3 regions of the Candidatus Synechococcus calcipolaris G9 genome follow, and region 1 is predicted to be linked to each of the others. Evidence: predicted binding sites of a transcription regulator. Region 1 holds the regulator's gene; each other region holds the start of a gene.
The links. Region 1 encodes NtcA, which controls nitrogen genes in cyanobacteria. Its sites were predicted from a motif close to GTANCNNNNGNTAC; they were not measured.

Region 1 (4,480 bases):
CTGGCGCAGTACCCGATCGCCGAGGACGTGAATTTTGAAGGGAGGTTTTTTAACTTTTTCTTTTTCAACGGAGAGAGTTGCAGAGATGGCCATGGCACTAATTGATTACTAAAAAAACTAACAGATACTCTTACTCTAACACTACATATCTGATATCCTTGGCATCCTTAGATGACATACCCTATCGGATGAAATACCCTTGGATCGTTGGATAGCAATGGGTTAGGAATAGTTGACCGGTTTATCCCACAGGTTCCTAGGATTGCTCAAGGGGCTTGATTTTGAGGCGATCGCCCACGGCAAGGCTAATTTCAGCGGCCCGACCACCCCGCAGTTCTAACACATGATCGATGATTTGATTCGGGCCGTAGGTGGGGCAGGGATCGTCATAACAGGGGGGGGCATTTTCAGCAATATCAATAACTTCCCCCTCATAGATAAAAATCAGATCCAAGGAAATAAGGCAATTTTTCATCCAGAAGCTTACCAATTGGGGCGGATCAAAGGGAAATAACATCCCCCGATTATCCGCTAATTCACTGCGATACATCAATCCTAGGGCTTGCTGGGCAGGAGTTTTGGCGACTTCCAGATCAATAACCGTCTCGCCAATGATCGCCTGGGCCGTAATCGGCAAAATTTGGGAAACCCCAGCGATCGCCACATTAGAATTTTGAGAATTTAGACTAGGTTGCTCAAGGGCTTGACAGCCGATAACCGTCAATGCCACCCCTAGGGCTAAAAAAAATGAGTAAATCTGCTTAACCTGCTTAAATTTAAGCTTCCCGGAGAACATACCCCACCCCTCGCACCGTATGGATCAATCGTTTTTCGCCATCGGGTTCAATTTTTAGCCGTAAATAACGGACATAAACCTCAATGACATTGGACTCCCCCAGGAAGTCATAGCCCCAGACATTCTCTAAAATCTTGTCTCGACTAAGAACTTGGCGGGGATGCTCCATTAAAAATTTCAGGAGTTCGTATTCCTTCATCGTTAAATCTATCAAGCGACCATTCCGCTCGGCCCGCCGCGTGGCTAAATCCAGAACCAGGGTCTCAAATCGCAGTTGTTCCCCACTTGGGGCCGTTGGTTTCAGGTAAAGCTGAACCATGTCTAAAAACTGTTGATCGCGGTAGGGCTTGAGGAGATAGTCATCGGCTCCGGCTTCTAAACAGTTCACCCGATCCTCTAGGCGATCGCTCTCCATGATTAACAGGAGTGGTAAGGTAATTTTTTCCTGACGGATTTTACGACACAGATCTAGGCCGCTCACGTTATCGGGGCGATGCTCCATGGCCAGGTCGTCCACAATCACTAGGGCCGGTTGCCATTCCTGGCAGGCCAACTGACAGTCCGCAAACGTTGCCGCCGTTACCGGGTCATACCCCGCCTGTTGTAGGTCTTGGCCAATTTGCTGGGCGAGGGCCGAGTCAGTCATGACCAATAAAATTCGCGGGGCGGCGATCGCAAAGGTAGGTTCCATAGGCTCAGAAAATCAGGCCACCTCTAACGTACCTTGACCTAGGGACGAAACGCACCCTAAACAAGTTTCCCATCTCAAAGAAGGGTAATCAGGGCATAATTCTGTCCTGAATCCTGGTCTGGATTAACCCTTAGGTGAACTGCTGACTGAGCATCAAGGGGTTATGAACCGTAATTTTTTTCTTCTGGATCGAAATCATATTTTGATCCCGTAATTCCCCTAGCAGCCGGGTAACGGTGACACGGGTTGAACCAATGGCCTCGGCGATCGCTTGGTGGGAGAGTTTCAAATCCACCGTGACCCCAGTTGCCCCCGGAATCCCAAAATCGCGGCAAAGAATCAGTAAAAAGCTGACGAGACGTGACCCCATATCTCGATGGGCCAGGGTTTCAATCATCATTTCCGTTTGTAAAATTCGGGAGGATAGACCCTGAATCATCAGCATCGGTAGGGTGGGATCCTCGTGCATGGCCTTTTCAACCTGCTCAATGGGCACGGAAAGCAATTCCGTCGGCGTAAAGGCAACCGCATGGTAAAAGCGATCGGAGCGAGTTCCCGTAGCCAGGGACAACACCCCAAAGACGCTATTTTCCCGTAAAAGCGCAACCGTAATCTCTTCCCCTGCCTCGTAGACCCGCGATAACTTCACCGCACCCTTCAGTAAGAAGTACACTTTCTCAGCCGGATCACCCGGGAAAAAGATGGTTTTACCCCGGTCAAAGACTTCCGTTGCGGTCGGGAACATCCCACTGGCCATCTGCCGAAAAATGGCGGCCAGCGGTTGATCGCTAGTAGTTACCATAGATTGGTTGACTATCCTGTGCCATAGGTTAAATGACTGTTAGTAAAGGCAAGGGAAGAGCATCCATCTAACCCTGCCATGGTGCATCTACTGTATGCTCAGACTCTGTAATCAGATTCTTGCCATTGGAGTTTTAGTTAAACGGATTGTGGCCCTGTATTTTGTATCTCATGATACACTTTATCGGTGTTAATGAGCCTAGGACGTAAACATAGATACAGTAATGGGCCAAAAAGGGGGAAACTGGCCAAGACCCCTAGCCCCTGGAAGCTGGGTTGTCGTCGAGCCAGATCATCCCCCAAAAGTAAGGGAAATAGTAGGGTCAGTAGACAAAAATACGATGCTCATTAGGTGAATAAAGCGGCGGGTCTGCCATTGATGCCAAAAATCAGCCCAATTGCCCTGGGTGACACCATAGCCCACCAACCCAACTGTTGCCAGTAGCAGCAGAATACCCGTACCGCGCCATTCCCATATCCGCAATCCCCAGTCTAGGGGGCCCTGAAACGTCGGATTAGGGCGACGAAGGGCTAGGTAGGGAATGAGGGCAAAGGCTCCCAACAAAAAGCCACCTGCGGCAAAGAGCCACCCAGGTAATTTTTGTCCGCGGCCATCCACTAGCACAACCGCCGTATAAATGAACGGCCAAATCCCCATCAGATTAAATAAGGCAATGACTAGGGGGTTAATGCCCTGCCAGGGGCCGCGGATCAGTCGCCCAATCAGATCCAAGGTATCGGGGTGATCCGGTGGAGCCAGGAAAAAACCATAGCCCATGAATGCCAACCAAAGGGTAAATAAACTAATTGTCTTGATCATGGCATGGGGGAACCTGTGGGGCGATATGTTCTATGGTATGTCGATTTTTCATCGTTGGCAGCCTGAATGTAAGGTCTTGGGTCTGTTGCCGCTTCTTTTTGTGATTGCGGCGATCGATCGCCTATCGGTGTTGGCGATCGCCCTGGGGGGAATGGCACTGGTGTATGGGGGTGCGGGTCTCTCGTGGCGGCGATGGTGGCAACGACTGGCGGTGCTGGCGGTATTTTTCCTAGGGCTAGGATTACTCCTGTTGTTTCAGGGGGGGGAAACCCCATGGTTGCGGTGGGGGGGACTGGTAATTTTTTGGGAGGGATTGCGGGCGGCTCTGGTTTTGGCGGGGCGGTTGATCACCCTTGCCACCCTTGCCATGGTGTTACTGGAAACGACCACATTTTCAGCATGGCTCCAGGTTTTACGTACCTTTGGCATCCCCCCCTTTCTGACGGATGTGTTGGTGTTGAGCTATCGATATATTTTTGAGTTGCGGCCGATGTTGGTGCGGATGCAGCAGTCCATGATGTTGCGGGGGTTTCGTCCCCATTGGCGGCGGTTGGGGCGCATTGCGGCCTTAATTGGCACTTTTTTAATTCGCAGTTACGATCGCTCTGAACAGGTCTATCGGGCCATGCGGTTACGGGGGTATGGGCTGCGATCGCGACAGCAAAAACGCACCTATCCTCGGCTGTATTCTTACCATGGCTTGGGCATTGGTGTTTGTTGGCTGGTGGGAATTGTAATGTACTACTATGGAGCCAGTTAATCCATGGAAAACAATGCCACGCGCCCCCAGTGTCAGTTCCATTCAAGCAGAAATAGATAGACTCGTTAACCTACACGGCTATGATAAGGCGATCCTTATTCAGTTTGCCTCCTTTGTCAAAGGCAAAAAACTACAATTAACGTTGCCTGAACTCAAAAAAGCAGTTTATCGACACTTTCAAGTTAGTTCAACCCCAAAATTAAAGGCGTCGGGTTCATTCCAGATGGCCACCGATGGCATGAATTTGAGCCTCAGCCAGAAGGAATCTTGGAAAAAAATCTATCGTCGTTGGATCGGGGTTCTACCGGATGAAGACGGCGTGACCGGGGACAATTGCATTAATGGCATCAACATTTTCGACTACGATTTGCCCTGGCGAGTGTTTGGACTAGACCGGCATACTGCCACAGACAACGACATCAAGGCAGCCTACCGGGAACTCAGCAAAACCTACCACCCTGACCAGCCCACGGGGAATCCAGACATTTTCAATCGCCTAAATGTATTCTACCGGAGTCTATTGGGGAAAGGCTAATGCCCAAAGTCTGGATCACGGCTGAAAAACTAATCAAGGTTCTTAACATCACGGAACAAGAGTTGCTGGACATCCAA
Region 2 (4,480 bases), 880 kb from region 1:
AATGGCGACGTAGATATTATTTCCACCCATGATCAGATATTGAACAGTCCAGAGGGGCAGATTTTTATTGGCTGTCGGTTTCCAGCGGAGGAAGGCTATCGACTGACCTTGCAGACCCTTGGGCGTAGGGTGGGCCAATACTTAGCCGAGCAAGGGGTCATTGGCTACTACGGTGTGGATTTTATTGCCCAGACTGATGCCGGATCCCCCTTTGGTTGGGATGTCCAGGCCATTGAAATTAATTTGCGCAAAGGTGGCACCACCCATCCTTTTATGACCCTAAAATTCCTGACGGATGGGGCCTATCAGCCGGATTCTGGCTTATTTTTAAGCAAACATGGGCGACCAAAATTTTATATTGCCTCGGATAACTTGTGTCAGGCCCATTACCGGGGCCTGCTGCCCAATGATCTTCTGGATATGATTGCCCGCTATCATTTACACTTTGACTCCAGCACCGAAACCGGCACCGTCTTCCACTTGATGGGGGCCCTTTCGGAATTTGGCAAACTGGGGTTAGTCAGTGTGGGGAACTCCCTTCCTGAGGCCGAACTGATTTATGAACAGGCGATCGCTGTTTTGGATGCGGCAGTCTATTGATATAATCCTGTTAACTCTTGAACTCCTATCAGGTTATTTCCCATGGCAACAAAATCCGCTAAACCCACGTACACATTCCGCACTTTCTGGGCCGTCCTACTCCTAGGTGTTAACTTTTTGGTAGCAGCCTACTACTTTGGTATCTTGAAATAATTTTCATCGATACTTTTTAATATTTCTGTGCCTTTGCAGGACTAACCCGGTACTCAATCCATTGGGTTGAGTGTTAGGAAAAATGAGCGTCAGTCGATGGGGAATTAACACTTATCGACTGACAATGGGCTAATTCTCGGCTTGGTTAGACCTTTGCTGATTTTGCATTTAGCCATCCCTGAAGTGATTTTTGACTTTCTCCGGATGGTTGCCCAATAATCAGATTCTTGATACTAATGTCCTCGTCAAGTCGATTCCAATGGATGCCCTCGCCCCTAGCGATGAAACGCCAATTGTTACGTTCTTCCACTGAAGCGCATTCATCAGGCGGGGACCAAGCCAACGGAACAGGTATAGTACGTCCATCGGGTAGATCAGCAGATAAAGTATCATCTGTGATGGTTATTCCTTACCATTCAACGAGCAATCATCAAGTCTGCATCGCCAATTATGGGTTCTACTATAGCCGAACCACTCTTTTCCATTGGGGCAGGGGCAGTAGAGTCCGCTGGCAAACATAATTGAGTGACGACTCCAAGTTTCCAGCCCCTGATGGAATAGTGCTTTTTTAAAATTGATGCGAGTACGCTCAAAATCCCCGATATAACAAAAGAGGGATAGGGTTCAGATTTTAGATATTAATTTCACTCAACTGACGGCTGATGTGATCAAAGGGCTGATCGATGACACTCGTGTCTTCCACTCCAGCATTTCCTAAACGTTCTTTGATCAGGTCTTTCATGATCTGAATACCCCGCACCGTTGGCCCAATGGGTACCCCTAAGGAATTATAGGTTTCCCGTAGCCCCTCTAGGACTCGCTCATTCAGCACATCTACATCACCCGCAACCAAGGCATAGGTGGCATAGCGCAGGTAGTAATCCATATCCCGTAGACAGGTGGCGTAGCGACGGGTGGTATAGGCATTACCGCCCGGTTGAATTAATTCCGGTTGCTCGGCAAAGAGGGCTGAACCGGCTTCTTTGACAATAGCCGCAGCATCAGCGTTAATTAGTGCCGCAGCTTTCACCCGAACCGTTCCAGTCGTAAAGTACGAGCGCAAGCTATCCACTGCATCCCGATCTAGATAGCGTCCCGTGGAATCGTAGTTTTTAATTAGAGTGGTGACGGCATCACGCATAGTCCCAATGACTCCTAAAAATCGTAATGAATAGCCAGCATTTGCCTCAACATTTGGGCAGGGGCCATGATGAAGAGAGCGAAACTGAATGCATCTAAAATCGTACCTAGCTTACCATGCTGCGATTGCTCAAAGGCGATTCAATTCCCTGGGAACTTGATCTCTGCTACAAAACTTAATATTTTTCTCAGAATGTTCTTCAATGGTCTTCTGGGTCAGCCCTTATAAAATCCTAAGAAAAGCTCAAGAACTGCTGGCATGGGGCGTTTGGTAGTCCATGATACAAAAAAATACCTGGGCAAATTCCTAACATAGATTCTCGCTGCGGTGCGCCGAAATATTCAAGGAGTAACCCTACATGGCAACGCCCCAAGAAATACTTAGTTTGATCAACGAAAAGTATGAATTAATCGACTTGAAGTTTATTGATATGCCGGGAACCTGGCAGCACCTAACGCTTCACAAAAGTCAGATTGACGAGAGTTCTTTCACCGAGGGGGTCGCATTTGATGGCTCCAGTATTCGCGGATGGAAGGCAATTAATGAATCTGACATGGCGATGATTCCGGATCCAAATACCGCTTGGCAGGATCCGTTCATGAAAGAGCCGACCCTGAGTATGATCTGCACGATTGTTGATCCCCGCACTGGGATACTCTACGATCGCTGTCCTCGGGCCATTGCTACCCGGGCGATCGAGTACCTCAAAACCAGCGGCATTGGTGACACGGCATTTTTTGGCCCAGAAGCGGAATTTTTCATCTTTGATGATGTGCGCTATGACCAAAACCAAAAATCTGGCTACTACTTTGTGGATAGTAGTGAAGGGGTTTGGAACACGGGACGGGAAGAAGCCGGTGGAAACCTAGGATATAAAATCCGTGGCAAGGAAGGTTACTTCCCCGTTGCCCCCACCGATACCCTCCAGGATATGCGGACAGAGATGCTGCTAACCATGGCCCAATGCGGTGTGGCAATTGAAAAGCATCACCATGAAGTGGCAACGGGTGGTCAATGTGAGTTAGGGATCAAGTTCAGTACCCTGATTGAAGCAGCGGACTGGTTGATGATCTACAAGTACGCGGTGAAAAATGTTGCCCGCAAGTACGGCAAAGTTGCCACCTTCATGCCCAAGCCAGTGTTTAACGACAATGGTTCGGGGATGCACACCCACCAATCCATTTGGAAGGATGGAAATCCGATGTTTTGGGGGGATGGCTATGCCAATTTGAGTCAGGAGGCTCTTTGGTACATTGGCGGGATTTTGAAGCATGCGCCGGCCCTACTGGCTTTCACTAACCCAACGACTAACTCCTACAAGCGACTGGTTCCTGGTTTTGAAGCTCCGGTGAACCTGGCCTATTCCCAAGGAAATCGCTCGGCTTCGGTGCGGATTCCCCTGACGGGTACCAATCCCAAGGCAAAGCGTTTGGAGTTCCGTTGTCCTGATGCCATGAGTAACCCCTATATGGCCTTTGCAGCTATGCTCTGTGCCGGGATTGATGGGATCAAAAATCAAATTGATCCCGGTAGCCCCTTGGATGTAGATATTTATGATCTCAGCCCTGATGAACTGGCTAAAATTCCATCCACACCGGGTTCCTTGATGGCAGCCCTACAAAACCTGCAAACCGATCATGACTTCCTAACCACTGGCGGTGTATTTAGTGAAGACTTTATCCTCAATTGGATTCAGTACAAGCTAGATACGGAGGTAATCCCCCTATCTCTGCGGCCCCATCCCTACGAGTTCTCTTTGTACTTTGATGCTTAGGGTAATGCTTGTTTCCTTTGATCCCCGGTTCTTGATAAGACTTGGGTGATGATTTGTTAGAAATGGTGTTCTAATGAGGGTGGCTATCTGGTTAGGTAGCTGCCTTTTTTATTTTTATCCTCCTTTTTGTTTTTATCCTAAGTTATTTGAGGCGGTCACGATTGGTTTGATGAAGCACTCTTGGGTTTTGAAGTTGGCGATCGCCAAGAAGATCCTTTTTGCCCTGGGGTTATTGGCCCTGTCTGGGGTATCGGCCTTTAGCTGGCGAAATTACGATACGGTAACGCTTTGGGCAAGCGAACATGTTTTAACTGCAGAATTCTCCCTTGTCCGCTGGGGATTAACCCTTATCGAGCAAGCGTCATTACCTGAATTAAAGCTTGTTGCCCGCGTTGCTGGCCTCTATGGTGCCTTGGTTTTAGTGGCTGCGGCGGGGGTCTGGTATGGTCGGCTTTGGGCGTACATCCTATTGACCCTTTTGGTGGCATCTTTGTTGCCCCTAGAATTCCGCGAGCTATGGCAGGACTTAACCTGGGAAACCAGTCTCCTTGTGATCATTAATCTGGCAATTTTTCTCTACTTTGGCTATGAAACCTGGGAAATCAGTCGCACGTCGAACCATATTTCACATTGAACAATAGTTAATGCAATGCCTGTTCCTTGAGGGCCCTATCCATCAACATCTGGTGGGTTCCTTGACCGGGGGTACCCTCAGCGGGTTGGCGTTGGCGGTAGCTGCCATCTAGCTGTAGTTCCCAGGCCTGACGATGATCCGCCAGGATTAAATCCAAAAGTTCCTTGAGTTGGCCACC
Region 3 (4,480 bases), 590 kb from region 1:
TGGGGATTAATTGATCGGAATGGTCGCACCGCCGTTGCCGTGAATTATGACCGATTATCCAGTATGGCGGAGGGCCTCTCTGCGGCCCAACGGGATGGGAAATGGGGATTTATTAATAAAAGTGGCCGGGCGATGATCCCCTTCCAGTATGAGGATGCCCTGCCCTTTTCAGAAGGTTTAGCTGCCGTCAAACAGGGCGATCGCTACGGCTACATTAATAAAAATAATCAGAGGGTAATTACCCCCCGCTACGATCGGGCTTTTCACTTTATTGATGGTTTAGCCCCGGTCAAACAGAACGATCGCTTTGGCTTTATTAATTCCCGTGGTCAATTTGTGATTCCGGCCCGATTCCAAGAGGCCTACTACTTTGCCGAAGGGTTAGCCCGCATTCAACCCTAGATACAAGATTCAGCTACCCCATCCCCATCTGAAAATTTCTAAAAAAAACTGCCCCCAAGAAACGAGTGGGGACAGTCATTACCACCTAGGGCAACTTGGGGCCGCAGCCAAGAAGGCTAAATTAAACGAATCATAAAACGGCCCAAAACCAATGGAGCAGGACTATTCCTTCAGGAAACCGCTATAGGCTTCCATGCCATGCTCACTAATATCCAAGCCCTTGATTTCCTCTTCTTCGTGGACACGAATGCCCAGGGTACTCTTTAGACCCAGCCAGAAGATACTCGTCAACAGCACGGTAAAACCACCGATCGTCATAATCCCAATGATTTGAGCGATCAATTGGTTAATTCCATTGCCGGTGAGTAAACCAGCATCCATGCTGAATAGACCAACCGCCAAGGTTCCCCAGATACCACACACCAAATGAACAGAGGTGGCACCGACGGGATCGTCAATTTTAATGCGATCAAACATGAGCACTGAGTAGACGACAATCACCCCAGCGATCGCCCCAATAATCACGGCAGACAGATAGGATACGGCATTACAGCCAGCGGTAATCCCCACTAAACCGGCCAGAATTCCATTGATGATCATGGAGAGGTCAGGCTTGCCAATGACCAGCCAAGCGGTAATTGTTGCCGCAACACCACCCGCCGCCGCCGCCAAGTTGGTGGTGACCGCAATATAGGGGACGGCTTCACTAGCTGCCAACTCGGAACCTGGGTTGAAACCAAACCAACCAATCCAGAGAACCAAACAACCCAACATCGCAAAACCCATGTTGTGGCCAGGAATGGCATTAGGGGTTCCATCACTGTTGTACTTGCCAATGCGAGGCCCGAGGAAAGCGGCTCCCATGAGGGCGGCCCAGCCACCAACGGAATGGACTACAGTTGAACCGGCAAAATCAGCAAAGCCAACGTCAGCAAGGAGACCACCACCCCAACTCCAGTGGCCGGTAATGGGGTAGGAAATCCCGGTCAGGAGCAAGCTAAAAATCAGGAAGTCCACAAACTTAACCCGTTCCGCCACTGCCCCGGAAACAATCGTGGCAGCGGTACCGGCGAAGGCAGCTTGGAATAGGAAAAATACGGGAATAACCAGGCCGTCCGGAAAGGGATCCAAACCATAGGTTGCTGGATCTTCACTGCTGAGGAAGAAACCGCCCATGCCAATAAATCCACCGCCCCCTTCTGTACCAAACATGAAGGAGAAGCCAATGGCCCAAAAGGCCAAGGTGGCAAGGGCAAAAACAATCAGGTTTTTAGACAAAATGTTGACGGCATTCTTTTGGCGGCAGAAGCCGGCTTCTAACATACCGAAACCCGCATTCATGAAAATGACTAGAATTGCGGCCACCAAAATCCAGATATTATTCAGAACCCCCTGCACATCTTCGGGAGTTAAGGGTACCTCCTCCATGGCTTCTTGAGCTTGTACCGCTACCCCCCAAGCACAGAGGATGATGATTGCAAGGGGAATGCAGGCTAGTACGGCCGGCGATCGCAGGCGAAAATTAGGTAAGGAACCTAGCCCGGCCAGGGGTCGCTTTGCCTTTCTGGCTCGTTTTAATTTCAACTTAGGCATCTCTCTACGTTCTCAACGGGTGGACAAATTTCAAGACATCAAATAGACATCAATAACTTAATGGGGTGAGGAAGTATTCAGCAAGATCTAGTCCATTTTTAATAACTGTCACAGACCAGATAAAAAATAAACTGGCATGAGCAGTCCTAACGACTAACGCAGGTAGGTCGATTGACAAGGTCAAACATTTTACCCGCAGTTAACCTTCGATTGCATCAGTTCTCACAGGTGAAATTCTGTATTTTCTTATACAATTCATCAGGAGTGAAAAACAGCCTATGCTAGAGAAGGTCAGGCCTAGAACCGCAGGAGGGTTTTATCCGTGACCATAATTTTTTATTGCATTGGAGATAGTGGCGATCGCCCATGGGTATGATTTGGGAACTGGATTTCTATTCCCGTCCAATCTTGGATGAGAATCAAAAGAAGCGTTGGGAATTATTGATTTGTGATAGTGATCAAACCTTTCAATTTGCCAAAAACTGTAGTGGTGCGGAAGCCAATGCCCGTTGGCTAGAAACCGCCTTAAACGAAGCCAAAGAGCAATGGCAAAAACAATATGATTTAACGGACAATACTCGTCCTGAAAAAGTTCGCTTCTTCCGGCGGGCCATGAACAGTATTATTGTGCGGGGATGCGAAGCCGCCGGTCTAGCGGCCATTCCCAGTCGTCGTACCTTTGCCCTGACTCGCTGGCTCCAAGAACGAGTCGAGCAGGTTTACCCCTACGAACCCGGCTATGATCCTGCGTTGGCAAACCCACCCACCCTCCCGCCCCCAGCCCCTGAACCCTTACCCCCAGCCCTCAGGGGAGAGCAGTGGCAGTTAACAGCCATACCCTGGTCAGAGTTAAATTCCGCCCGTGATTGGGGTCTTCCCTTTGGGGACATTCCTTCCCTAGCTCTGTTTGATCTGGAACCGGATACCCCCATTCCCGGACTGATTATTTATTCCCAACGAGCTTTGCCTTTAGCGGGCTGGTTATCCGGCATAGAACCAGCATTCATTGACTCAATATCCACACCCCTCAACCAATTAATTTTGGAAACTGGAGCCAGCGATCGCTGGATTTTAGCTACCTTACGGCAATCTGACCTCATCAAGGAAGCAAAAGCCTTTATGGAGGGGATCAAAGACAGTCAGAATCTTCATTTTTTGGCGGTTCAACCCTCGCCAACGGTAGAAGAGCTGAGCGGTTTTTGGCTCCTCTGCCTAGATGAATTTATGTAATCCTTATTTAATACTATTGTATAATAAATAGAATCAACGACCTCAAGGGAAAAGCCGATCCCTGCTGCAAGAAGATTTGAGACGGAGGAAAATGATCCGATGGAACCTAGCCCAAACGAGATCAACTGTGATGAAGCCTGTGTAAATGGCTGTATTCTCGGTGAAAAATGTCCCCATCGTGCCTACTTAGCTGACGTATCTAAGTTTATTAACGACACCCCCATGGACAAAATTATTGCGATCGCCGAAGAAAGTGTCCAAAAACGCTTTATTCAATCCCTAGAGCGAGAACGAATGCAACTTCCCCACCAACCCGAGTAGTAAAAAAATTAATTTTTATTTGGATTATTTACAACTTACGTACAGCTAGAGTTATTTTTCTGCAAATTATCTAGCCATAGTTGCAGATCCGAAAAGCATTGGAAGTCTAGGAGAACATCCACCAAGGTTTCCAATTGCAGGACAGAGAGGTTTTCCAGCCGAAGACGCAGAGCTTCGGGTACAGTTCCTAAGCGGCGGGTCAATAGTCGCAGGATTAAGGTCAATTCTCCCTCTTGCCGTCCTCGCTGCTCTCCAATGCGCTCCCCTTCTTCCTTGATTTCTTGGTAAAAACGGGTTTTATGTAACTCTGTAGCAGTAAACCCTAGCATTTCCTCTACCTCTTCCCGACTTAGATGGGTAAATTTATACACCAAAATGGTGGTCAGTAGTTCTATTATGGCGCAGCTAATCGACTCCGGTTCCTGTTGACTGCGAGCCAAAATTTCTCTAGCAACAGTGGGGGCTTCTTTTTCCTGCAAAATGGTTAAACGCATCAAAGCAAGTCCCAAAGGCAGTTCCGGAGAATTGGTTAACTCTTCCAAGTAAATGCGATGAACGCGGGGGCTTTGAACAAAATCCTGAAAGGGGAGCCAATTACTCTGTTCAATTTTTCTAGATGGATAAATAATTACCACTCGCCAATCAGAAAAGTGGGCACGATACAAGCAGAAATACAACAACGATTCACTAAAGAGACGCTCATAAAGTTTCTCATCTTTTTGAAACTGTACTTCACAAAAATAAACGATCCCCGGTGGATCATTTTCAGGTGGTAGAAAAACTCCATCAATCCGAAAAGATGCTTCTTTGACCTCTACCGAATCAAACCGATAACCCGATACATTAGTGGGGGTTACATCCAGCAGATCAAAAAGTGTCAGAGGAAGTTGCTGAAACAGTTGATAGAAAATGGAATCTCGGCGCATTTCATCTC

Region 2: a site for NtcA is predicted at 2,165-2,178, ahead of glnA (type I glutamate--ammonia ligase). Genes of this name have one in related genera too.
Region 3: a site for NtcA is predicted at 2,234-2,247, ahead of L3556_RS04985 (ammonium transporter). Genes of this name have one in related genera too.

What each region holds. Positions count from the first base shown of each region.
Region 1 is NZ_JAKKUT010000002.1:1,067,470-1,071,949, reverse strand. Features, by position in the region: gene def (peptide deformylase) at 1-87, opposite strand, end outside; gene L3556_RS08080 (DUF192 domain-containing protein) at 257-796, opposite strand; gene nblR (response regulator transcription factor NblR) at 777-1,487, opposite strand; gene ntcA (global nitrogen regulator NtcA) at 1,618-2,289, opposite strand; gene L3556_RS08065 (DUF2834 domain-containing protein) at 2,581-3,108, opposite strand; gene cbiQ (cobalt ECF transporter T component CbiQ) at 3,107-3,868, shown strand; gene L3556_RS08055 (J domain-containing protein) at 3,882-4,403, shown strand; gene L3556_RS08050 (hypothetical protein) at 4,403-4,480, shown strand, end outside.
Region 2 is NZ_JAKKUT010000002.1:189,853-194,332, forward strand. Features, by position in the region: gene L3556_RS03615 (peptide ligase PGM1-related protein) at 1-600, shown strand, start outside; gene psaX (photosystem I protein PsaX) at 643-753, shown strand; gene L3556_RS03625 (DUF2442 domain-containing protein) at 899-1,159, opposite strand; gene apcB (allophycocyanin subunit beta) at 1,385-1,894, opposite strand; gene glnA (type I glutamate--ammonia ligase) at 2,253-3,668, shown strand; gene L3556_RS03640 (DUF2127 domain-containing protein) at 3,838-4,302, shown strand; gene ppk1 (polyphosphate kinase 1) at 4,310-4,480, opposite strand, start outside.
Region 3 is NZ_JAKKUT010000002.1:481,037-485,516, forward strand. Features, by position in the region: gene L3556_RS04980 (WG repeat-containing protein) at 1-402, shown strand, start outside; gene L3556_RS04985 (ammonium transporter) at 565-1,995, opposite strand; gene L3556_RS04990 (Tab2/Atab2 family RNA-binding protein) at 2,362-3,225, shown strand; gene L3556_RS04995 (hypothetical protein) at 3,325-3,546, shown strand; gene L3556_RS05000 (Rpn family recombination-promoting nuclease/putative transposase) at 3,582-4,472, opposite strand.